DNA from 3 places in the Anaeromusa burkinensis DSM 3853 genome. Region 1 is predicted to be linked to each of the others. Evidence: a T-box and tRNA genes for the amino acid it is inferred to sense, from the RefSeq annotation. Region 1 holds a T-box; the other regions hold tRNA genes.
What was found. The T-box of region 1 lies ahead of C508_RS0109795 (valine--tRNA ligase). A T-box ahead of a tRNA ligase gene usually reads a tRNA of that ligase, here a tRNA-Val.

Region 1 (7,740 bases):
ACGAAATACGCCTTGAAGCTGGCGGATGTAGTGGTAACGGAAGCTGGTTTTGGCGCCGATTTGGGGGCCGAAAAGTTTTTGGATATCAAGTGCCGCTTTGCCGGCCTGCGTCCAAGCGCCACAGTTATTGTGGCGACTGTACGAGCCCTCAAAATGCATGGCGGCGTGGCGAAAGAAGAACTGGGCCAAGAAAACCTAACGGCTTTGGAAGCCGGCATGGCCAACTTGACGAAGCATATTGAAAACATGAAAAAATACGGTCTGCCGACGGTGGTAGCCATTAATGCGTTCCCGACGGATACGACGGCGGAATTAGCCAGAGTGGAAGAATGCTGCAAAAAGCTGGGCGCTGAAGTGGCTTTATCCGAGGTTTGGGCTAAAGGCGGCGCTGGCGGCGAAGAGCTGGCCAAGAAAGTATTGGCAGCCTGCGAACAGCCTAGCAACTTCAAACTGCTTTATGATGCAGCGCAGCCGATTAAAGAAAAAATTGCCGCCATTGCCAAAGAAATCTATGGAGCGGCGGATGTAAACTATACAGCGGCGGCGGATAAGGCCATTGCCGAGCTGAATGCACTGGGCTATGATAAGACCCCGATTTGCATGGCGAAGACCCAGTATTCTTTGTCTGACGATATGCGCAAGCTGGGACGGCCGGAAGGCTTTACTATTACCGTACGGGAAGTGCGCGTGGCCGCTGGGGCTGGCTTTTTGGTGGCCCTCACCGGCGACATCATGACCATGCCGGGGCTGCCAAAGCGTCCGGCGGCGGAACGCATGGATATCGATGTGAAGGGCCGCATCAGCGGTTTGTTCTAAAATTCGAAGGAGGAAGAGCATGTACCAGATTGTACGTAAAGAAAGTCTGTCTGCTGACGTCAAGCTTTTTGAAGTTGCGGCGCCGCGCATTGCCAAGAAAGCGCAGCCTGGGCAATTTGTCATTGTCCGTGTGGACGAAGAAGGGGAGCGCATTCCTCTGACGATTGCCGATTTTAACCGCGAAGCCGGCACGATTGTGCTGATTTTTCAAGAAGTGGGCGCTAGCACCCGACTGATGGGACAATTAGAGCAGGGCCAGAGCCTGCATGATTTAGTAGGGCCTTTGGGACAAAAAACACATATCGAAAAGCTGGGGACGGTTATTTGCGTAGGCGGCGGTATTGGCGTAGCGCCTGTATATCCCATTGCCAGGGGGATGAAACAAGCTGGGAACGAAGTGATTTCCATCATTGGCGCTCGCAACAAGGATCTCTTGATTTATGAAAAAGAAATGGCTGCGGTCAGTGATGAATTGGTGGTCACTACGGATGACGGCTCTTATGGCGAAGCTGGCCGTGTAACAGGTCCCTTGCAGCGGCTCTTGGAGTCCGGCAAGAAAATTGACTTGGTTATGGCTATCGGACCCGTCATTATGATGAAAAGCGTAGCGGAAACCACTCGTTCCTTTGGCGTGCCGACGGTTGTCAGCCTCAATCCAGTTATGGTCGACGGCACTGGCATGTGCGGCGGCTGCCGTGTGTCCCTAGGGGATGAAGTTAAATTTGCCTGTGTAGACGGACCGGAATTTGACGCCCATAAGGTTGATTTTGACGCGCTCATGTCCAGACAACGCATGTATAAGAGCCAGGAAGCTCGCCATACAGAACACAGCTGCGGCGGCCACGGTCATCATGAAGGAGGGCAATGCCAATGTCACTCTCGCTGAAAAAAACGCCTATGCCGGAACAAGACGCCATAGAGCGCGGCCGCAACTTCAAAGAAGTGACGTTGGGGTATTCTGAAGAACAGGCCTTGACCGAAGCGGCGCGCTGTTTGCAGTGCAAAACCGCTCCTTGTCGTCAGGGATGTCCGGTGGGAGTCGATATTCCCGGATTTATCGGCAAGCTGAAAACCGGCGACGTTGTTGGGGCCAGGGAAGTGCTGAAAGAATATAATGGTTTGCCAGCTGTTTGCGGCCGCGTCTGCCCGCAGGAAGAACAGTGCGAAAAGTACTGCGTCTTGGCGAAAAAAGGCGAGGCTGTTGGTATTGGCCGTTTGGAACGCTATACGGCTGACACGGTACGCAGCCAGGATGAACCGCAAGAAGAGACGGCTGCGGCTGACGCTCAGAAAGTCGCTGTCATCGGTTCAGGACCGGCGGGCTTGACCGCTGCTGGCGAAATGGCCAAGCGCGGCTATAAGGTGACGGTATTTGAAGCCTTGCACCGTCCGGGAGGCGTGCTGGTGTATGGCATTCCAGAATTTCGCCTGCCTAAAGAAGAAGTGGTTCAAGCAGAAATTGACGCCTTGCGGAAACTGGGCGTGGATATTGAAGTCAATGTCGTTATCGGCCAGACTTATACTATTGACGAGCTGATGGAAGAAGAGGGCTTTGAAGCTGTGTTTATTGCTACTGGCGCAGGGCTGCCTCATTTTATGGGTATTCCCGGAGAACAGTACAATGGCGTTTATTCGGCTAATGAGTTTTTGACCCGCTGCAATTTGATGAAAGCCTACCGTTTTCCCGAATGCGCTACCCCCATTCACGTGGGACGCCGCGTCGCCGTTGTCGGCGGCGGCAATGTAGCCATGGACGCCGCTCGTACGGCGCTGCGCCTGGGAGCGGAGAAGGTTTATATCGTCTATCGCCGTTCCGAAGCCGAACTGCCGGCGCGTTTGGAAGAAGTGCATCATGCCAAAGAAGAAGGCATTGATTTTCAGCTTCTCAACAATCCGGTGGAAATCTTGGGCGATGCTGAAGGCTGGGTACGCCAATTGCGTTGCATCCGCATGACTTTGGGCGAGCCGGACGCCTCAGGACGCAGACGTCCGGAAGCGGTACCAGGTTCGGAGTTTGAGCTGGATGTAGATACGGTGATCATGGCCATCGGCCAGGGCCCGAATCCGCTGGTGCAGCAGACAACCAAAGGTCTGGAAGTCAACCGCCGCGGTAATATTGTAGCTGACGCGGAAACCGGCGCTACCAGCCGCGAAGGCGTTTTTGCCGGTGGTGACGTTGTCACCGGCGCTGCGACAGTTATTTTGGCCATGGGGGCCGGCAAAAAAGCCGCCGCCGCCATGGATGAGTATCTGAAAAGCAAACGCAAATAATATAGACATAAAAAACACCATTGGAGGACCTTGCGGTCAGCCAATGGTGTTTTTGATACTATACCAGAATTTATAAGCTTTTACGGATGAAAATCCTAAATTTTCCAAGGACTAGGAAGTTCTGTATAAACGGCAGCATATCCAACCCCGTTGGCTTTCTTGATTCCTACTTCAGCACTGCGCCGCTGTTGGCCGAGGTGACCATGCGAGCGTAGCGGACCAGGTAGCCTTTGTCCACTTTAGGAGCTGGCGGCTGCCAGGCAGCCTTGCGCTTGGCCATTTCGTCATCGCTAATCGCTACATTCAGCTTGCGGCCAGGGATGTCGATTTCAATGGTGTCACCGTTTTGGACAAAAGCTAAGGGGCCTCCGTCTCGGGCTTCCGGGGAAATATGGCCGATGCAGGCGCCGCGGGTCGCGCCGCTGAAGCGGCCGTCCGTCAAGAGCGCTACCTTGAGACCCATGCCGGCGATAACGGCGGTGGGGTTGAGCATTTCTCGCATACCCGGGCCGCCTTTGGGGCCTTCGTAGCGGATGATGACGACGTCGCCGTTCTGGACTTTTTTGGCGATAATGGCATCGATTGCGTCTTCTTCGGAATCAAAGCATTTGGCAGGGCCGGTGAAGTTAAGCATATCCGGCGCTACGGCGCTTTCCTTGACGACCGCGGTATCTGGGGCTAAGTTGCCCTTGAGAATGGCGATGCCGCCTTTGTTCATGTAAGGATCTTCGACGGTACGAATGACATCAGGCCGTAAGATGACTGCCTGTGCTACACGTTCACCCATCGTGCCGTCAACAGTGCGGGCAGTTAAATCGATGACATTCTTTTTAGCCAGCTCTTTAATAACGGCGTTGATGCCCCCGGCTTCGTTCAGATCCTGCAGATGATGGCTGCCGGCAGGGCTGAGTTTGGCGATGTACGGCGTTTTGGCGCTAATTTGGTCAAAGGTTTCCGGCGCCAAGGGAACACCGGCTTCGTGGGCGATAGCCAGCAAATGCAGGACGGTGTTGGAGGAGCCGCCAATGCCCATGTCGACGGCAATAGCGTTGTGGAAAGCGGCAGGCGTTAAGATATCGCGCGGTTTGATGTCGTTAGCCACCAAATCTAAGATGACTTTGCCGGCTTTTTTTGCCAGCAAACGTCGTTGTCCGTTATAGACGGCTGGAATCGTGCCATTCCCGGGCAGGCCCATGCCAAGTACTTCTGTTAGGCAGTTCATGCTGTTGGCGGTGAAGAGGCCCGCACAGGAACCGCAGCCGGGACAGCCGGAGGCTTCGAGATCCTCTAACTCTTCGGCGGAAATTTTACCGGCCTCAAAACGGCCGGCAGCCTCAAAGAGATTGCTGACGCTGATATCCTTGCCTTGATGGCGGCCAGCTAGCATAGGACCGCCGCTGACGACGACCGAAGGAATATTCAAGCGAGCGGCAGCCATGAGCATGCCTGGAACAATTTTGTCACAGTTAGGAATGAGTACCAGACCATCGAAACCGTGAGCGGTTGCTACGGATTCAATGGAATCGGCAATAAGCTCTCGGCTGGCCAAGGGGAATTTCATGCCGTCATGGCCCATGGCAATGCCATCACAGATGCCGATAGCTGGAAATTCCATGGGAGTACCGCCGGCGGCCAAAACCCCCTGCTTGGCTGCTTCGGCAATTTCACGCAAATGCATGTGACCGGGAATGATTTCATTAAAGGAATTGACAATGCCGATGAGAGGCTTTTTCAGCTCATCAGGACCAAAGCCCATAGCATAAAAGAGAGTACGATGGGCGGCACGGGTGGAACCTTTTTTTACAATATCACTGCGCAAGAAAAGCTCACTCCTTTTCCTCTTGAGAGGTCTTTTGTTAAGATCATACACTGGAAAAATACATAATGCAAGATTGAAAAGCCTGAAAGTTATTGTAAGTAAAGCGGTGTTGACAAGGAATAAGCAAGCAGGTATGATAAAAATAATTGCATAGAAAGTGAAGATGGGAAGAGTAGACGTCGAATTGCGGTCAGAGAAAAGACCCTTGGCTGGAAGGTCTTACGGAAACGATGGTTGAAGGTCCTCCCGGAGCTGCTGCGCTGAACCCAATAGTAGGCGCAGCCGTCGGCGGCTATGTTACAGCCGTTAGAGTCCGGGGCGACCCGGAGAAGCAAGGTGGTACCGCGAAATGAGGCTTTTTCGTCCTTACAAAAAGGATGAAAAGGCCTTTTATTGTTGAAAGGGGAACAGGCATGACAGAGAAAAACTTATCCAGTGTGTATGATCCCAAGGGTGTCGAAGAAAAATGGTATACAGCTTGGGAAAAAGAAGGCTGCTTTCATGCAGAAGCTAATGAACAAAAAGATGCTTTCAGTATTGTAATTCCACCGCCTAATGTAACGGGGCAGTTGCATATGGGGCATGCTCTTGATAATACGTTGCAGGATATTTTAATTCGTTGGCATCGGATGCGCGGCGACGACACTCTTTGGATGCCCGGCACTGACCATGCAGGCATTGCTACCCAAATTAAAGTGGAAGAGATGCTGAAAAAAGAAGAAGGCAAAAGCCGTTATGATCTAGGGCGTGATGCTTTCATTGAACGCGTTTGGGAATGGAAACAGCAGTATGGCGACCGTATTACTAGGCAACTGCGGAGCTTGGGAGCTTCCTGTGATTGGGAGCGGGAACGCTTTACGATGGATGAAGGATGTTCTCAAGCTGTTCGGGAGGTCTTTGTTTCTCTATATGAAAAGGGGCTGATTTATCAAGGACACCGCATTACCAATTGGTGTGTGCGTTGTCATACGGCTTTAAGCGATATTGAAGTAGAGCATGAGGAAAAAGAAGGTCATTTGTATCATCTGCGCTATGAAGTGGAAGGTGAAGCCGGCCGTCACGTGATCATTGCCACCACGCGTCCTGAGACCATGTTGGGCGATACGGCGGTGGCGGTGCATCCGGACGATGCGCGTTACAAGGATTTAATCGGCAAAACTTTGATTCTGCCGGTGGTGAATCGTCGCATTCCTCTTTTAGCGGATGACTATGTTGATCCTTCCTTTGGTACAGGGGCTGTAAAAATTACGCCAGCCCATGATCCTAACGATTTTGAGATGGGGCAGCGTCACAAACTGGAACAGGTTGTAGTTATTGGACCCGAAGGAAATATGACCGAAGAGGCTGGTAAATACGCCGGACAGGATCGTTACGAGTGTCGCAAAGAGCTTTTGGCGGACTTGGAAGCGATGGGCGTTTTGGTTAAGGTAGAAAGCCATCCGCATGCAGTGGGCCATTGCCAGCGCTGCGGAACCGTTGTGGAGCCATTGGTATCTAAACAGTGGTTTGTGAAAATGGAACCATTGGCGAAACCGGCGATGGAAGTAGTTCGGGATGGTCGGGTGCAGTTTGTGCCGGAGCGTTTCAGTCGCACTTATTTGAACTGGTTGGAAAACATCCGCGACTGGTGTATTTCCCGGCAAATTTGGTGGGGACACCGCATTCCCGCTTGGTACTGCGAAAGCTGCGGCAAAACCATTGTTTCCCGGGATGATCTGACAGTTTGCCCGCATTGCGGCGGCGCTGTCGAGCAGGATCCAGACGTGCTGGATACGTGGTTTAGCTCCGCGTTATGGCCTTTTTCTACGATGGGGTGGCCGGAAAACACTGTGGAGTTGCGGCAGTTTTATCCCACAAGCGTGTTGGTAACCGGTTATGATATTATTTTCTTCTGGGTAGCGCGGATGATTATGATGGGCCTAGAATTCAAGCAGGAAATTCCTTTCCATCATGTCTTCATTCATGGTTTGGTGCGCGACAGCCAGGGACGAAAAATGTCCAAGTCGTTGGGGAATGGCATTGATCCGCTGGAAGTAGTGGAGAAGTATGGCGCCGATACGCTGCGCTTTATGCTGATTACAGGCAACACGCCTGGCAATGATATGCGTTTTTATTGGGAGCGGGTGGAAGCCAGCCGTAACTTCGCCAATAAAATTTGGAACGCTTCCCGCTTTGTGCTGATGAACCTGGAAGGCTTTAACGGCCAGGCGCCGCAGGCGGAACAGCTGACCTTGGCGGATCGCTGGATTCTCAGCCGCTATGACAAAGTGGCTAAAGCGGTGACCGATAACCTGGGCCGCTTCGAACTGGGAGAGGCAGCTCGCTTGGTGTATGAATTCCTTTGGGGCGAGTACTGCGATTGGTATATTGAAATGGCGAAGCCGCGTTTGTACAACAAGGAAGAAGCGGAGCAGCGCGCGGTGGCCCAGTATGTGTTATGGGAGGTTCTGGAAGGAACCATGCGTCTGCTGCATCCTTTCATGCCTTTTATTACCGAAGAAATCTGGCAGCATCTGCCTCATGAAGGCAGCAGCATTATGAAAGCCTCTTGGCCTTCTGCGCAGACGGAACGGAATGATGCCGCGGCAGAAACGCAGATGAACCTGATCATGGAGGCCGTCAAAGGCATACGTAACATGCGGGCGGAAATGAATGTGCCACCGGGACGGCGCAGCGAAGTGATTCTGCAGGCAGGCAGTGAAGATGTGCGCAGCGTGCTGCAGCAAAACGAAGGATATTTCCGTCAATTGGCGGCGGCAGAGCCTGTGACCTTGCCGGCAGTGGGCGCGGAAAAACCGGAGAACGCGATGGCGACTGTGGTAGCTGGGCTGGAA
Region 2 (7,740 bases), on a different contig from region 1:
TTTGCATGGCTCAGAAGACGAATTGGCGCCAGTGGAACAGGCGCTGGCTTATGCAGAGGCTGCCAAAGGTCCTTGTGAACTGGTTGTTTTAAAAGGAGCGGACCATCAATTCAGCGAGCATTTTCAGGAAAGCGCAGCAGCGGTAGTGGCCTGGGTGGAGTCGTGGTATACAAAAATATCCAGTTCATGTATACTGTAAGAAAAAAGATACTATTGCGGCAATTGCTGCTTCCTAAGTGTTGCAGCCGGGATGGCAAGGGAGCGTGAGGCAGGCGTCGTGCCGGGCAGGCAAGGAGGGTATGTATGGATTTTCAATGGACCCAAGATCAAGTGGACTTGAAAAACATGACCCAAGAATTCATTGCAAAAGAAGTTGCGCCATATGCGGGAGAGATGGACGCTGCAGGCGGACTGAGGCCGGGCTTGCAGGAAAAGTTTCATGAAATGGGCCTGTTGAACTTGATTGTTCCTGAAGAATATGGCGGTCCTGGACTTGATGCGCTGACCGTAGCGCTGCTGTACGAGGAAATAGGAAAAGGCTGTGCCGGGGTGGCTACCAGTATTGCCGCCAATGCGTTGGCGGCGTATCCAATATTGTTGTTAGGGACGGAAGAGCAAAAGAAGTTCTTTTTTGACAAATTAAATGAAGGAAAATTGGCCGCGTTTGCGCTGACAGAGCCGAATGCAGGTTCAGATGCTGGAGGCGTTGTTACGTCTGCTGTAAAGGATGGCAATGAATATATTTTAACTGGCAATAAATGCTTTATTACCAATGCTTCCAGTGCGGAAATATTTGTTGTTTTTGCCAATACGCGTAAAGCGGCGGGCATTCGCGGGTTGACAGCGTTCCTTTTGACTAAAGGAACTCCTGGTTTCTCTGTAGGAAAAAAAGAAGAAAAAATGGGGATTTGCGCCTCTGATACTTGCGAATTGATTCTCGACGGTGTGCGAGTACCGGAAGAACACCGCATTGGCCGAGAAGGCGAAGGTTTTAAACTGGCTATGAAAACGCTGGATGCGGCCCGACCTTTGGTAGGAGCCGTATCTGTGGGGATATCTCAGGCGGCTTTAGATTGTGCAGTGAAATATGCAAAGGAACGACAGCAGTTTAGTAAGCCTGTGGCGTCTTTCCAATTGGTGCAGGCGATGGTGGCCGATATGGCTATGCAAATCGAGGCGGCTCGGTTATTAGTGCATAAGGCTTGCTGGCTAAAAGATCAAGGAATGTCCTATTCCAAGGAAGCGGCGATGGCCAAATGCTTTGCTTCTGATGTAGCTATGAAAGTGACCGTAGATGCCGTACAGGTAATGGGAGGCTATGGCTATTCGAAAGAGTATCCGGCGGAAAAATATATGCGTGATGCTAAGATTATGCAGATTTATGAGGGAACGAACCAAATTCAGCGTTTGGTAATTGCCAATGCTGTGTTGTATTGAAGAATAGGCTGCAGAAAAGCTTCCGTTTTGACGGAGGCTTTTTTATTTACTGAATTTTAACAATTCCATAGCGTGAACTTTACATAGAATTTTTATACTGGAAGAGGTAGAAAAATACATAGTAGGAGGAGATTGTGTGAACAAGAAAAAATGGCTCATGCCCTGTGCTGCGCTAGCGGTGATGGTGGCGATTTTGGCGGCTCTGGCTATGCCTCAGACAAATGCAGTGGCTGATGCGGCTAACGATCAGGCTTACTACGGGAAAAAAGCGAAATACGTATTTTACTTTATTGGAGACGGTATGGCGTTAAGTCAGATTAATTCCACAGAGATTTTTAAAGGGACTCAGAATGGCAACGGACCTATGGGCAGGCAGCCTATGAATTTTACCGCCTTTTCTCATCAGGGCGTGCAGAGAACACAGTCGGCAGATACATTCATTACGGAGTCAGCTGCCGCAGGAACCGCTTTGGCGACTGGCAACAAAACCAATAATGACATTTTGGGCATGGATCCTACAAAGAGCGTTAAGTTTAAAACCATGGCGGAAATGGCCAAGGAAAAAGGCATGAAAGTAGGCATTGTCTCCAGCGTATCTTTGGATCATGCGACTCCAGGCGCTTTTTACGCGCATCAGCCGACTCGCAAAAACTATTATGAAATTGGTCAGGAACTAATCAACAGCAATTTTGATTATTTTGCCGGCGGCGGTCTGTTGGCGCCTACGGGTAAGAAAAAAGATCAGCCTAACTTATTGGAGCTTGCTAAACAGAAAGGCTATCAAGTAGCTGTTTCAACGGAAGAAATTCAAAAACTCGGCAAGGGTGCTGGGAAAACGATCGCTATAGCTCCGGATCTGGCGGCGGAAGAAGCTATGTCGTATGAAATTGATCGAGGAGAAAAAGTGTCTTTGGCAGACTTTACTCGCAAAGGGATTGAAATGCTTGATAATCCAAACGGTTTCTTCATGATGGTGGAAGGCGGCAAAGTCGACTGGGCCTGTCATGCGAATGATGCAGCAACAACGGTAAAAGATGTCGTGGCTTTTGAAGAAGCTATCGCAGAAGCGCTGAAGTTTTATGCCAAACATCCGGATGAAACTTTGATTGTCGTTACTGGCGACCATGAGACTGGCGGCATGACCATTGGCTTTGCCGGGACTGGGTACAAGACGTTTTTTAGTAAATTGGGTGGACAGACCTTGTCTTATGAAGAATTTGACAAGCAGATCAAAACCTACCGCGATCAAGTGGGCGCTTCTAATGCCAATTTGGATGACTGGCTGCCTGCTTTGGCTAATCAATTTGGTATGAACGAATTGACTGCCTACGAGAAAAGTCGCTTGAATCAAGCGTTGGCCGCCAGCATGATCGATCCGAAAAAACGTCCAACTGACGAAGAAACTACCTTGGCATACGGACCCTATGAACCCTTTTCTGTAACGGTGACGCACCTGTTGAACCAGCGTGCAGGAATTGGCTGGACCACCTACGCTCATACCGGCGTGGCCGTGCCTGTGTATGCCCAAGGAACCGGCAGCGGTGTGTTTGAGGGATATTATGATAATACGGATGTGGCCAAGAAAATAATGAATATCATGGGTGTTGCCAAATAATGAAACGAGATCGAATCGTTGTCATTGTCATTTTATTATTGTCCTTCGGTTTATACTGGCTGCCAAGCCAGTTTGAACCGGAGGAAGACGGCTATGTGCGGGCCCAAGGCAGGGTGCTTTCAGTTGATAATGAACATGTTTACGCCCGAGGGGTAGTTCGCACCGGCGTACAGGAGGTTGTGCTGCAGATTATGGACGGTCCGTATGAAGGAAAGACCATTGTTTGCAGCAATACGCTTTTAGGGAAACTGGAGATGGATAAGATGTTCGCCTCTGGCGATATGGCGCTGGTGACTATCAAGGGGACGGCAGGCGAGATTCAGGCCGCCAATGTAGTGGATCATTATCGCTTGTACGCAGAGGGGTTGCTCTTTTTTCTCTTTGCAACGCTTTTGTGCTGGTATGCCCGCTGGACGGGACTGAAAGCGCTTCTTTCTTTTGTATTTACCGTTTTGGTTTTGTGGAAGGTGTTGTGGCCGCTGGTTTTACTTGGGTGGGATCCAGTGCTTGTGTCCGTCTTAGTTGTAGCGGCTATTGTCGGTACGGTTACGCTGTTGGTTATCGGCTTTAACCGCATTGCATTAGCGGCTTTTTGCGGTACTATAGGAGGCGCTTTAGGGGCTGTATTGCTGGCGTTTTTATTCGGACAGCTATTTCGGGTTCACGGTGCGGTTTTGCCATATGCGGAGACTTTGTTGCATATGGGGTATGCTCAGCTAGACCTGACGAGAATGTTTTTTGCTGGAATTATGCTGGCGTCTTCCGGGGCGATGATGGATGTAGCTGTTGATATTGCGGTGGCTGTCGGCGAGCTGAAATGTAAGAGGCCAGACCTAGCGAGAAGCGAGGCTATTGCTTCCGGAATGCATATTGGGCGGGCGGTAGTGGGCACGATGACGACTACGCTTCTTTTAGCTTACAGCGGTTCCTTTATGGCGCTGATGATGGTTTTTATTGCCCAAGGGACGCCAGTAGTCAATGTTCTGAATTTGACGTATGTGGCAGCAGAAATACTGCACACCTTAACCGGCAGTATCGGAGTAGTTCTGGTGGCGCCCTGTACGGCTTTGTTGGCAGGAGTACTGTTGGCGGAACCTTCATCTGTGGCGGTATGTGAATTATCAGCAAAAAAGCCTTGACTTTTAAGGGCTGAACGTATTATAATTACCACTGTCCTTGGGGTTATAGCTCAGTTGGTTAGAGCGCATGCTTGACATGCATGAGGTCAGCGGTTCGAGCCCGTTTAACCCCACCAATTAACAAGTAAAGCTCCCGTGTACGGGAGCTTTTTTTTGTCGTGGCAGGGAAAACGGCGATGCATAGGGAATTCATAAACGATAAGAAACAATACTCCAGGGGGCGAACGGATATGATGAAAATTACGCGGGTGGATGCAACGTTTTGTACTGATAAACTGCAGGAATCTAAAGAATTTTATATGAATTATTTTGATTTTGAATTAGTGTATGAGAGTGATTGGTATTTGGAAATGATGGTTCCGGGCATGCCGACCAGCGGTTTGAGCTTTACCTTGCCGCGCCGAGATGAAGGGGAATTTTTTTGCGGTACCGGCACCATTCTTTCTTTTGAAGTGCCCGATGTGCAGGCCGAGTACCAGCGTTTAAAAGACGCGGGGTTGTCGCTTGTGCAATCGCTCCAGGATAAGCCTTGGGGAGAGCGCAGCTTTGTTGTGGATGATCCTAATGGAATTCATCTTTATATTTATGAAGCGATCCCGGCGACTCCGGAGTATCAAAAAATCTATGATTCCTTTCGGCAGGCTCGTTGATGAGCAATTCACTTCTTAATTTGCAGTTGTCGATTGAGGCTAACACAGATCAGATTATTGCTTGGCGTCGGCACTTTAGAAAACATCCGGAGCTAAGCGGGCAGGAAAAGGCCACGCAGAAAAAAATGCTCGATATACTTGGCAAAATGGGTTTGTCACCGCGCAAAGTTGCTGGTACAGGTATTGTCGCTGATATTGTCGGCGGGCGTGCTGCGTCGAAAATAGTGGCTTTGCGGGCGGATATGGATGCACTGTCGGTAGAAGACCAGGGACCGGAAAGCTACCGCTCGTGCATGTCTGGTATTTGTCATGCCTGCGGCCATGATGGGCATATGGCTGGCTTATTGGGCGCTGCTGCAGCCTTGGTGCAGCAGCGAGAACAGCTTTCGGGAACCGTGCGGTTGTTGTTTCAGCCTTGTGAAGAAAATTTTCCTAGCGGCGCGCAGGCGCTGATTGACGAAGGGGCGCTGGAAGGCGTAAGCGCTATTGTGGGATTGCATTTATGGCAGCCATTGCCGGCGGGAATGATTGCCGCTGTGCAAGGGCCGGTAATGGCTAGTCCGGATGCTTTTGAAATTATCGTGCAAGGAAAAGGCGGTCATGCTTCCATGCCGTTTCAGACAGTAGACGCTCTTGCGGCAGGGGCGCAAATTGCTGTGGCGTTGCGCGGCTCTGTTAGCGCGGTGATTGATCCGCTGGAACCGGCAGTATTGGCGCTGGGCATGCTTCAGGCGGGGGACGCTTTTAATGTTATTCCAGGGAAGGCTGTTTTGAAAGGAACCATTCGCAGCTTTTCTCAGTCCGTACGGGAGACTTTGTTTCAGCGCTTGGAACAAGTGTGCCGAGGGATTTGCGAAGCTGAAGGCGTTGCGTATGTGTTAAAGCGCATTTATGGGCATGATCCTGTTGTTAATGAGCCGGCTGTGACGGCCATTGTTGCTCAAGAAGCGGCGGCGGTGGCGGGAGCCGAAAATGTAAAGCGGGATTTTCCTCCGGTCATGGTAGGGGAAGATTTTTCTTGCTATTTGGCTAAGGTTCCGGGGACGTTCTTACTCGTCGGCGCTGGCAATGAGGGAAAGGGCATTTCTTTTCCGCATCATCATCCGCGGTTTGATATTGATGAGGCGGCCTTGCCGATCGGAGCGGCCGTATTGGCGCGCAGCGCCTGGACGCTGTTGGAAAAGGCTTGAGATAAAGACCATGAAGCGTTGCGTTCATGGTCTTTTCAATGGCTTTTCGGCACTTGAAAGGATGCTTGGAACACGGTATTATTAATAAATATGTGTTGCACGATAAAGCGCAACAATAAGGAGAGGTGAAAGGCTTTGGGACAGCGCAGGGCCATCATTTCCTCGATTCAGCCCGGCAGCATTGCCGAAGAAATTGGCCTACAGCCAGGCCATGAAATTCTTTTGGTGAACGGCCAGGCGATGGAGGATGTTATCGATTGGAGTTTTGCCGTGGCCGACGAAGAAGTTGTGCTGACGGTGCGGACGGAAGACGGCGATGAAGTCGTAGAGATTGAAAAAGAATATAATGAAGAACTGGGAATTGAGTTTGATGAAGCTGTTTTTGACGGCATTCGTCGTTGCGGCAATCGCTGCATTTTTTGCTTTGTCGACCAAATGCCGTCGGGAATGCGGCAAAGCCTGTATGTAAAAGACGATGATTATCGGATGTCTTTTTTGTATGGGAATTTTATTACTCTGACCAATGTGCGCCAGGCGGACTGGGAGCGTATTTTCCGCCTGCATTTATCTCCTCTTTATATTTCCGTGCATGCTACTGACGGCGCCGTGCGTGCCGCTATGCTGAATCAGCCGAAAGCGGCGGAAATTCTGCCGCAGTTGCAACGGCTGGCAGAGGCAGGCATTGAAATGCATACGCAGGTAGTTTTATGCCCTGGGCATAACGACGGCGAGGTGCTGCAAAAAACCATTGCTGATTTATACGCGTTGCGTCCGGCTGTGCAGTCGCTGGCTATTGTGCCGGTGGGCCTGACGCAGCATCGCCAGGGCTGTGCGGAGCTGAGAGGCCTTACGCCGGAAGAGGCGGGGCGGATTATTGACGAGGTCGCTCTTTGCCAAGAACGTTTCTTGAAAGAGGCTCAGACGCGTTTTGTCTTTTTGGGAGATGAATTTTATCTGGCAGCGGAACGTTCTTGGCCGACAGAAGAGGCTTATGAAGGGTTTCCGCAACTGGAAAACGGCGTAGGCATGGTGCGCGATTTTTTAACGGACTGGGAACGGCAACTGCAGGAGGTGCAAAACACTCAGCCTGCGGCAGAAGATATCTGGATTGTAGCAGGAGCATCAGCGTCCAAGGTGCTGGAGCCGTTGCTGGCAGGTCCTTTGTGGCAGCATGTGCGAGTGATAGAGGTAGCCAATGAGTTTTTCGGGCCAGCCATTACCGTGACAGGCCTTTTGACAGGCGGCGATATTATAAAAGCGTTGCAACGGGAAGGAGCGCGCCCACAGCGCTTGATTCTGCCGGGAGTGGCTTTGCGCAAGGGAGAGGCCATCTTCCTTGACGATATGACGCTGGAGCAGGTGAGTGAACAAGCTGGCTGCGACGTGCGCATTGCTCATGGGGCGGAAGACCTGTTTGGCTTGCTGAGGGGGCGAATCCTTTGAAACGCTTGGGCTTAATCCAGGTGTATACCGGCGATGGCAAAGGGAAGACGACAGCGGCATTGGGCTTAGCGCTAAGGGCTTGGGGAAAAGGCTGGAGGATTGCGATTGTGCAATTCATGAAGGATGATCCAGAGTATGGCGAGGTAAAGGCGCTCCAAGAGTTGGATGGGATCGACTTGTTTCCTGTGGGGAGAAATGATTTTGTCAATTTGGACCAACCCGAGGAAATCGATCGTCGATTAGCGCGGCAGGGCTGGGAATTAGCC
Region 3 (7,740 bases), on a different contig from region 1:
TTTCAGAACAAAAAAGGAGAGTCGCAAGGAAGCGTTTCCTTACGACTCTTTGCTTATTCCGCTTCCCTTGAAGCCAAGATTTTATACACCGTCTTCGGTGATAAATAGTATGCTTCCGCAAGTTGACGAGGGGACAAGCCCTCTTGACGTTTCCGTCGTATTTCCCAGTTTCGCGCCGCTGTCTGCTGACGGGTTTGCGTTGTATCCCCCCAGCTTCGCCGCGATCCTTCTTTACGCGGAATATAAAGATACTCGCCGTCAATATATTCTTGCACAGCCAGCAGCAAATCCTCCGGCAATACCTGCGCAGCCGCCTTGTAGCCCATGTTGCTTCCTCCTAAATTCTTTAGGATTGGGCAAAGGCTATTACAAAGTTTGCAGTCTCATGCAATAGCCTTTGCTATGCACGAACTACAGATTGCGTTTGTACGATAAGTCATTCTCCCTTTCTTCTGGTATAGACTTAGCATATTCCTTTAAAATTCGTCTGTCAATATTAGGAATCACTCATTCATTTAAGCATTTTATGCGCGACAAGAGCCACAGCCACAAGCAACGCCGATGTTTTGTGCCACTTGCGCAGAACTAGCATCCTTCGATTCTTGTAGAGCCAATTGCCGCCAATAAAAAGCAGCAGCGCAGCCGCCGCGGCCACTTCGCCGCTATAAACAGCGTTTATTCTGTACGAGCGATACATCAGCATTACATAGCCATGTAAAAAAGCCAACGACACGGCGGCATACCCCAAAAACACATGCCACGCGCGCAACTGCTCCCATATTTTTTGCAAATACCCGGCCCCGATAGACGCTCCCGGTTCCTTGCGCTTCTTAAGCCAAGAAAAAAGCTCCCGGCTCACATACAAGCAGCCCGCGGCAATCCCTCCGTACATAGCCAAATTTCCAGCTTCTTTGCCGGCTTTGCTAAACCAAGTTCCCAGCACCGGGCTAGCTCCCGTTTGCCCGAAATAATCCAGCCCGCTTATACCGATGCAGATCGCCAAAAGAATGCGTCCTGCCAACACCTTTGTCATCCTTGTTGCCTCCTTCAAGTAATGCCGCTACTCCTAACAGCCTTTTAACCTCCACCTTATGTAGCAGACCCTGTGCCAATACTCGTTAATGCAAAAGAACCTGCCTTGAAACAACCGTTGTTTCAGTACAGGTCCTTTTGCATTAGCCGCTAGCCTTACTGTCCCGCTAATCCAAACCGCAGCTTCTCTTTTCTGCAATCATACAAGCTTCCAGCCGGTGATTTCCAGATTGCGAAAGCCCAAGAATTGATTGACCGCAATCGTTAAAGGAAGCGACACCAGCTCTTTGGGTACAAACGCCTCAATTCCTTGCAGCATAAGCTTCTCATAATTTTGCGGATCATGGGGCACGCCCAAGCGAACGCTGGGCTTTTCCCGCAGATGAATGCAACAGCCGATTTCCGGTGGCAGTTCTAAATGAATCGGTTTTTTCTTTTCTTTAACATAGGCAGCCGCTTCGGGCGTAATCGCAAGCATAGTCGCACCTCCTTCTACTGAACCACTTCATAAGGCCAGTCTTGAATGCCTCCAAAATCGTACACCGAGGCATATCCCATCTCGGCCAGCAGTACTCCTGCCTGACGGCTGCGATTGCCGCTGCGGCAGTACACGAGAATTTCCGCGTTTTTATCAGGCAGCACGACAGACGCCTTCTCCTTCACTTCCGCCAATGGCAGCAATACCGCCTTGGGAATGTGCTTTTCACGGTATTCTTCCGCAGTCCTTACATCCAACACAACCGCCTGCGGATTCGCAGCCATTTTCTGCTTTGCCTCCGCCGCTGTTATTTTGTGATACCCCTCAGGAGCAGAAGCCTGCGTTTTACAACCCAAAGCAACTACCGCCAGCAGCATAAGGGCTGAAATAACAAGCACCAATTTCGTATCCATAAATAAGCAGCCCTTCTCTCAAAACATCCTATACTATCTATAGCTTACGGAACTAGCTGTCCATTGTCAACAAATAATTTTTATCTATTATTTTTAAATATACTTCCTGTCGCCTCTCGCAAAACTCCTAGCCTTCACCCATGAAGCTCTCCGGCAACGACGAAAAGGCAGTTATAAATACAAAATCCCTTCTGCAATCAAAAGGTATTCTTATGTATTTAGCGAAACTACCAACTATATGATATCGGGTAAACTTTCCTTGCTTTTATACCGAATTTCACCCGCCCCCTGCTGCTCGCCATGGCTTTACGGTACAGCTTTGCAAAAGTCAGACAGAAAGGTGATGCAACATGATTTTGCGAAGATTCGTCTTAGCGCTAATTGCCTTCTACTTGATGGCATCCGTTTGCGCTGGCGCGCCTTCCGTAAAGTATCAAGTTGATAAAAACTACCCGCCGTACACCTTTCAAAACAAAGAGTATCTGTATGGATTTGATTCCAGCTTAATTACCCTTGTCTTGGATTCCACCGATTACGATGTCGACTACTCCTCTGACTCTTGGGATCGAGTCTATAAACGGCTGGCAAAAGGCGATATCGACATTGGAGGCATCATTGCCGTCACAGAGGAACGAAAAAAAGAAGTCCTCTTTACTAAACCCTTGTTTAATTCCTATGTTTCCATCTATACGCTGGCTCATTTTCGAAAAATAGCCTTAGAAGATTTGGCGGACCTGCGCGTCGGCGTCGGCAAAAGCTACTACACGGAAAGTCTTTTGCGAAACACGCTGCATATCTCGCCTTACCAAACATATGACGATATTGACGACGCTCTGCCCGACCTGCTTGACGGAAAAATCGACGTGATTTTTGAAAACCAACAGCTTATGGATTATACGATTATTTCTAAGAATCTTAAAGGGATCGTTGTTCCTCAGGTTACCAATCTCTTTCCCCGCGAGCATGCCTACGCCGTTAGCAAGTCCCGCCCGGATTTAGTGGAATATATGAACCACAAACTCGATCAATTAAAAGACAACGGCGTTTTTGAAGAATTGTATTTAAAATTTTTCTATACTCATTCGGACGGCTATGTAAAAGCTCGCCAAGAAAAAATCCTCTTTTTCCTGCTCATCGTCGCAGCGTCTCTCATTGTTCTCGGCATAGCAATCAAACTGTATATAGACCGTCTCAAAAAGAAACTGAAAATAAACTATGACCAGTTGTTCCTCGCCCACGAAAACCTGCAAGCCCAAGAGGAAGAATTAGCCGCTCAAAACGAAGAGCTCTTAGCCAAAGAAGAGGAGCTGCTTTGCAACTATAACAAACTCCACTACGCATCCCTCCATGATAGTCTTACAGGCTTGCCCAACCGAGAGCATTTAAACGAACAGTTGAAGGAAGAACTGGAAAAAGCGCAAAAAGAAGGGCATACAGGGGCTGTCCTCTTTATCGACCTAGATGATTTAAAAACAATTAATGATACCTTAGGGCATCAATATGGCGACGATTTGATTATTAAGTCCGGATCAATTCTTGTAGAGGAAACAAAAGCCTCCGGCTTTGTCGCGCGTATTGGCGGCGATGAGTTTGTTGTGATTTTACCTGGCCAAAAAGCACGTCAGGAACTCGAAAAAAAAGCTTCAAAACTCCTCCATGCCTTAGCCTATGAATACGATACCGACACCATTCGCTTGCAGACCTCCGCAAGCATTGGCATTGCTCTCTATCCCGAAAACGGCGATACTCGCGAAGAAATCCTCAAGAATGCCGACAACGCCATGTACGCGGTGAAAAAGACAGGGAAAAATTGCTGGCGTTTCTATGAACCTTCCATGCAGACCGAAGCCTATGAGCAGATGGTCTTAAAAGTAGCCCTGCGCTCCGCGCTGAACCAAGGCGAACTGACGGTAGTGTATCAGCCGCTGGTTCGAGTCCTTGATCATACTGTCATTGGCTTTGAAGCCTTGTTGCGCTGGGATAGTGAGCAATATGGCAAAATCTCTCCAGATGTTTTTATTCCCTTAGCGGAACAAACCGGCCTCATCCATTCGATTGGCGAGTGGGTATTAAAAGAAGCCTGCTTCTTTGCAAAACACTTATCCGAGCAGGGACAAGGGCATATTCGAATCGGCGTTAATACCTCGCCCATTCAGTTATCAGATGAATATTTTGTTACCATGGTCCAACGCGTCATCACCAACATCGGCCTTCGCCCCGAACAGCTCGAGCTGGAAATAACCGAAACCGCCCTCATGTCCTCTCTAGACAATGTAGTGCGCAATTTAGCTAAATTGAGTGAAATGGGCGTACGCCTTGCCCTTGATGACTTTGGAACCGGATATTCTTCCCTGACCTATCTGCACCGCTTGCCTGTAAATACGCTAAAAATTGATAAATCCTTTATCGACCGGATGTTCAACGATACTACGCAGAATTCAATTATTAAAAACATCATCGATATGGCCCATACTATGAAAATGGTCGTAGTTGCCGAAGGCGTGGAAAAATCCGACCAAGTTTCTTTTTTGGCGCAAACGCATTGCGACTATATTCAAGGCTACTATTTCGGACGTCCAGAACCGCCCGCTACGGCGATACAGTTACTGAAAACATAAAAAGACGGCGCTGCCATTGGCCAGCGCCGTCTTTTTATGTTCTTTGTTATTGTTTCTATACACCTATCGTTTATACATCCAACCCGTGCAACGCTTCTTCCCCGAGAATACCTGCCAATTTCTGTTTCGCCTGCTCGCGGACGTCTTCGTCAATATACATATGCGCAATCCCCAGCGCTACCAACAAGGCCGTTGCATCGTCCCCATACCCCACGCCGACGATCATATCCGGAATCACGTCAAAAGGCAGAATAAAATATCCCAACGCTCCATAAATGGTCGCTTTCACCTTCAGCGGAACTTCCGGCTTCTGGGCGACATAGAAAAGCTGCAGCGCCTTGTAAATCAAAGAAGCGCCAATCACCTTGGCCTGCTTGCACAGCTTCTCAAAAAAGCGTGGCTGCGAGTATTCCTGCGCATAATTTCCGTAACGCTCATCATGTGACTCGTTCATTGTATCTCCTTTTACTAAAAACCAATTGTAATTTGTTGAAATTTTTCTATCAATCTCCCGTTAGTTCGCACCGTCTATATACAAAAAGACTCTCGAATTCTCGAGAGTCTTGCTTGTTAGAAATGGTGGGGCATACTGGTTTCGAACCAGTGGCCTCTTGAATGTGAATCAAGCGCTCTCCCACTGAGCTAATGCCCCTAACAGGTTTTAATTTTACCATAACAATGTTTTCTTGTCCAGATCATCGCCCCGATGAGATTTCCTCACTCGTCTTGGTCCGGCTCTTCTTCAAGATCTGTTTCTTCTTCGTCAATTTCATCCAAAAGATAGCCCGGTTCGCCGCAGTGGACGCAAACCACTTTAAGCTGCTCTTTCTTGGAAGCGACGGTAAAAACGTTCTCGCATTTCGGACATTTATAGGTAATCTTATGCATAATCAATCACGCTCCGGCTGTTAACAGCTTAGTTATGTCTCTTTCTATTTTATCACAGTTCGCACAAGCTCGCCTAAAACTTACTTGCCCCTTTAGCGGCTCTCACTGGCTTCCGCCAGTTCACTCAAGTAAGCCCAACGCTCCATAAGTTCTTCCAACCTCGCCAGCAGCTGCTTTTCACGCTCCGTCAGCTCCTGCAACAGAGAAAAATCACTGCCTCCTTGGGCCAGTTGGGCGCGAACAGCGCGAAGCTCGCCTTCAGCAGCGGCAATAACCCCTTCAATTTCATCAAATTCGCGTTTTTCCTTGAAGCCCATACGGGGCGCGCGGTTTTGATTGCGCTCGTCGGTCTTATCGCTTTCTTTTGAGCCGGATGCTTTCTCCATCTCGCCTTGAGGGGCGCGAGCTTCCAGATAATCGCTGTAGCCGCCAGGATAACGGCCAATGGAACCGCCTGCTTCAAACGCGAAAATATGGTCCGCTACGCGATCAAGAAAGTAGCGATCATGGGATACCGTCAACACGGCGCCCGGAAAAGTGTCCAGATAATCCTCCAGCACCGCCAAGGTGAGCGTATCCAAATCATTGGTCGGTTCGTCCAAGAGCAGTACATTCGGGGCGCTCATCAGCACCCGCAGCAAGTAAAGGCGGCGGCGCTCGCCGCCGGACAGCTTGGCTACGGACACGCCCTGGAGATGCGGCGGAAATAGAAAGCGCTCCAACATTTGCGCGGCGCTGATAACGCCGCCGTCCAAGGTTGCAATAAAGTTGGCCTCTTCGCGAATGTATTCGATGACCCGCAGGCGCGGGTCCATGTCGATGTTTTCCTGAGCAAAATAGCCGATTTTAACGGTCTGTCCCACCTTGACGCTCCCCGCCTGCGGCTCCAAGTGACCAGCGATCAGGTTTAGCAGCGTCGATTTGCCGCTGCCGTTAGCGCCGACAATGCCAATGCGGTCATTTCGCTTGACGATGTAGCTGAAGTTTTTCAAAACGCAGCCTTCGCCAAAATCATGGCTCAGATTTTCTACTTCAATGACGGTCTTGCCCAAGCGGCTGGAGCCTACGGACATATCCAGGGCCGCCGCCTTGCCCAGGGCTTGCTGCGCCGACAGCGTCTCGAAACGCTCGATACGCGCTTTTTGCTTGGTGCTGCGCGCTCTCGCGCCGCGCATCATCCAGGCCAACTCCTGACGCAGCAGGTTTTGGCGCTTGCGTTCGCTGGCTTCTTCGCGCTCTTCCCGCGCGGCCTTCTGCTCTAAAAAGAGGCTGTAATTGCCCTCGTAGCGGAAAAGCCGTCCCCGATCCAGCTCCAAAATACCGGTAGTAACACGGTCTAAAAAATACCGATCATGGCTGATGACCAGCAGCGCCCCGTTGCGGCGAGCCAGGGTTTGCTCCAGCCAAGCCACGGTTTCATGATCGATATGGTTGGTAGGCTCATCCAAAATCAAGAGTTGCGCCGGATTGATGAGCGCTCCGGCCAAAGCCACGCGCTTGCGCTGGCCGCCGGATAAATTTTTCATCTGCGCGCTAAAATCATCAATGCCTAGCTTGGTTAAAATAGTCTTAGCTTCGCTTTCCAATGGCCAGGTATTCTGCTCGTCCATTTTCTGGCCTAGACGCACTACCTGCGCCTGCAGCGCCTCATCACCGGGGCAAGCGGCTGCAGCGCCTAAGGCCGCCTCGTATTCCCGCAGCACCTGCAAAATAGGCGAAGCGCCGCGAAAGACTTCTTGCAGTACCGTGCCTTCCTGATCATACTCCGGGTCCTGTGACAGATACTCCACCTGCACGCTGCCGGCTCGGCTGATTTTCCCTTCGTCCGGCGGCTCCAGGCCAGCTATCACTTTTAAAAACGTAGTCTTGCCGGTGCCGTTAACGCCGATCAGACCCAAGCGGTCCGTATCGCCAATTCCGAAGGTCACGTCCTCGAAAAGAGTACGCTCGCCGTATTGTTTGCTCATATTTTCTATGGAAAGGATATGCATGAGTTTTCCCTCTGTCTTCTTTTAAATCTAAATTCTATTGTACAAAAGGCGCTGCCAAATCACAATGGAGCCAGAAACAAAGAAACGAGAATTTTAACAGGAGTAGAGTGAGTAGATGGAGGGCGCGATGAAGATGAAACAAGAGAATCAGAGTCACGGGAGGGTACGCAAGAGAAGAACAGGGCACGGGTTTTAACCGGAGTACAGGGAGTAGCGGGAAGGTTTCGAAGGCAGCGGTCATTGTATTTGAGACTTTTATTGGAGTAAGCCGGTCCGCAGGACGAAAAAACAGGCTAAGGCGCATCAAAGTTTCGCTTGTT

Region 2: it has a tRNA-Val gene. The T-box ahead of C508_RS0109795 (valine--tRNA ligase) is inferred to sense a tRNA for this amino acid. The anticodon was not compared.
Region 3: it has a tRNA-Val gene. The T-box ahead of C508_RS0109795 (valine--tRNA ligase) is inferred to sense a tRNA for this amino acid. The anticodon was not compared.

What each region holds. Positions count from the first base shown of each region.
Region 1 covers NZ_KB894593.1:7,705-15,444, forward strand. The annotation lists gene C508_RS0109775 (formate--tetrahydrofolate ligase) at 1-816, shown strand, start outside; gene C508_RS0109780 (sulfide/dihydroorotate dehydrogenase-like FAD/NAD-binding protein) at 836-1,702, shown strand; gene gltA (NADPH-dependent glutamate synthase) at 1,687-3,087, shown strand; gene ilvD (dihydroxy-acid dehydratase) at 3,254-4,906, opposite strand; T-box leader at 5,058-5,277, shown strand; gene C508_RS0109795 (valine--tRNA ligase) at 5,320-7,740, shown strand, end outside.
Region 2 covers NZ_KB894588.1:26,643-34,382, reverse strand. The annotation lists gene C508_RS0106350 (alpha/beta hydrolase family protein) at 1-199, shown strand, start outside; gene C508_RS0106345 (acyl-CoA dehydrogenase family protein) at 304-1,437, shown strand; gene C508_RS0106340 (alkaline phosphatase) at 1,574-3,052, shown strand; gene C508_RS0106335 (YibE/F family protein) at 3,052-4,191, shown strand; tRNA gene C508_RS0106330 (tRNA-Val) at 4,231-4,307, shown strand; gene C508_RS0106325 (VOC family protein) at 4,422-4,841, shown strand; gene C508_RS0106320 (amidohydrolase) at 4,841-6,031, shown strand; gene C508_RS0106315 (DUF512 domain-containing protein) at 6,167-7,474, shown strand; gene C508_RS0106310 (cob(I)yrinic acid a,c-diamide adenosyltransferase) at 7,471-7,740, shown strand, end outside.
Region 3 covers NZ_KB894609.1:23,420-31,159, reverse strand. The annotation lists gene C508_RS0115710 (CD3324 family protein) at 54-326, opposite strand; gene C508_RS0115705 (hypothetical protein) at 512-1,033, opposite strand; gene C508_RS18950 (CC/Se motif family (seleno)protein) at 1,232-1,510, opposite strand; gene C508_RS0115695 (rhodanese-like domain-containing protein) at 1,525-1,923, opposite strand; gene C508_RS19665 (EAL domain-containing protein) at 2,274-4,541, shown strand; gene C508_RS0115685 (YkvA family protein) at 4,612-4,995, opposite strand; tRNA gene C508_RS0115680 (tRNA-Val) at 5,119-5,193, opposite strand; gene C508_RS20410 (hypothetical protein) at 5,259-5,429, opposite strand; gene C508_RS0115670 (ABC-F family ATP-binding cassette domain-containing protein) at 5,522-7,420, opposite strand.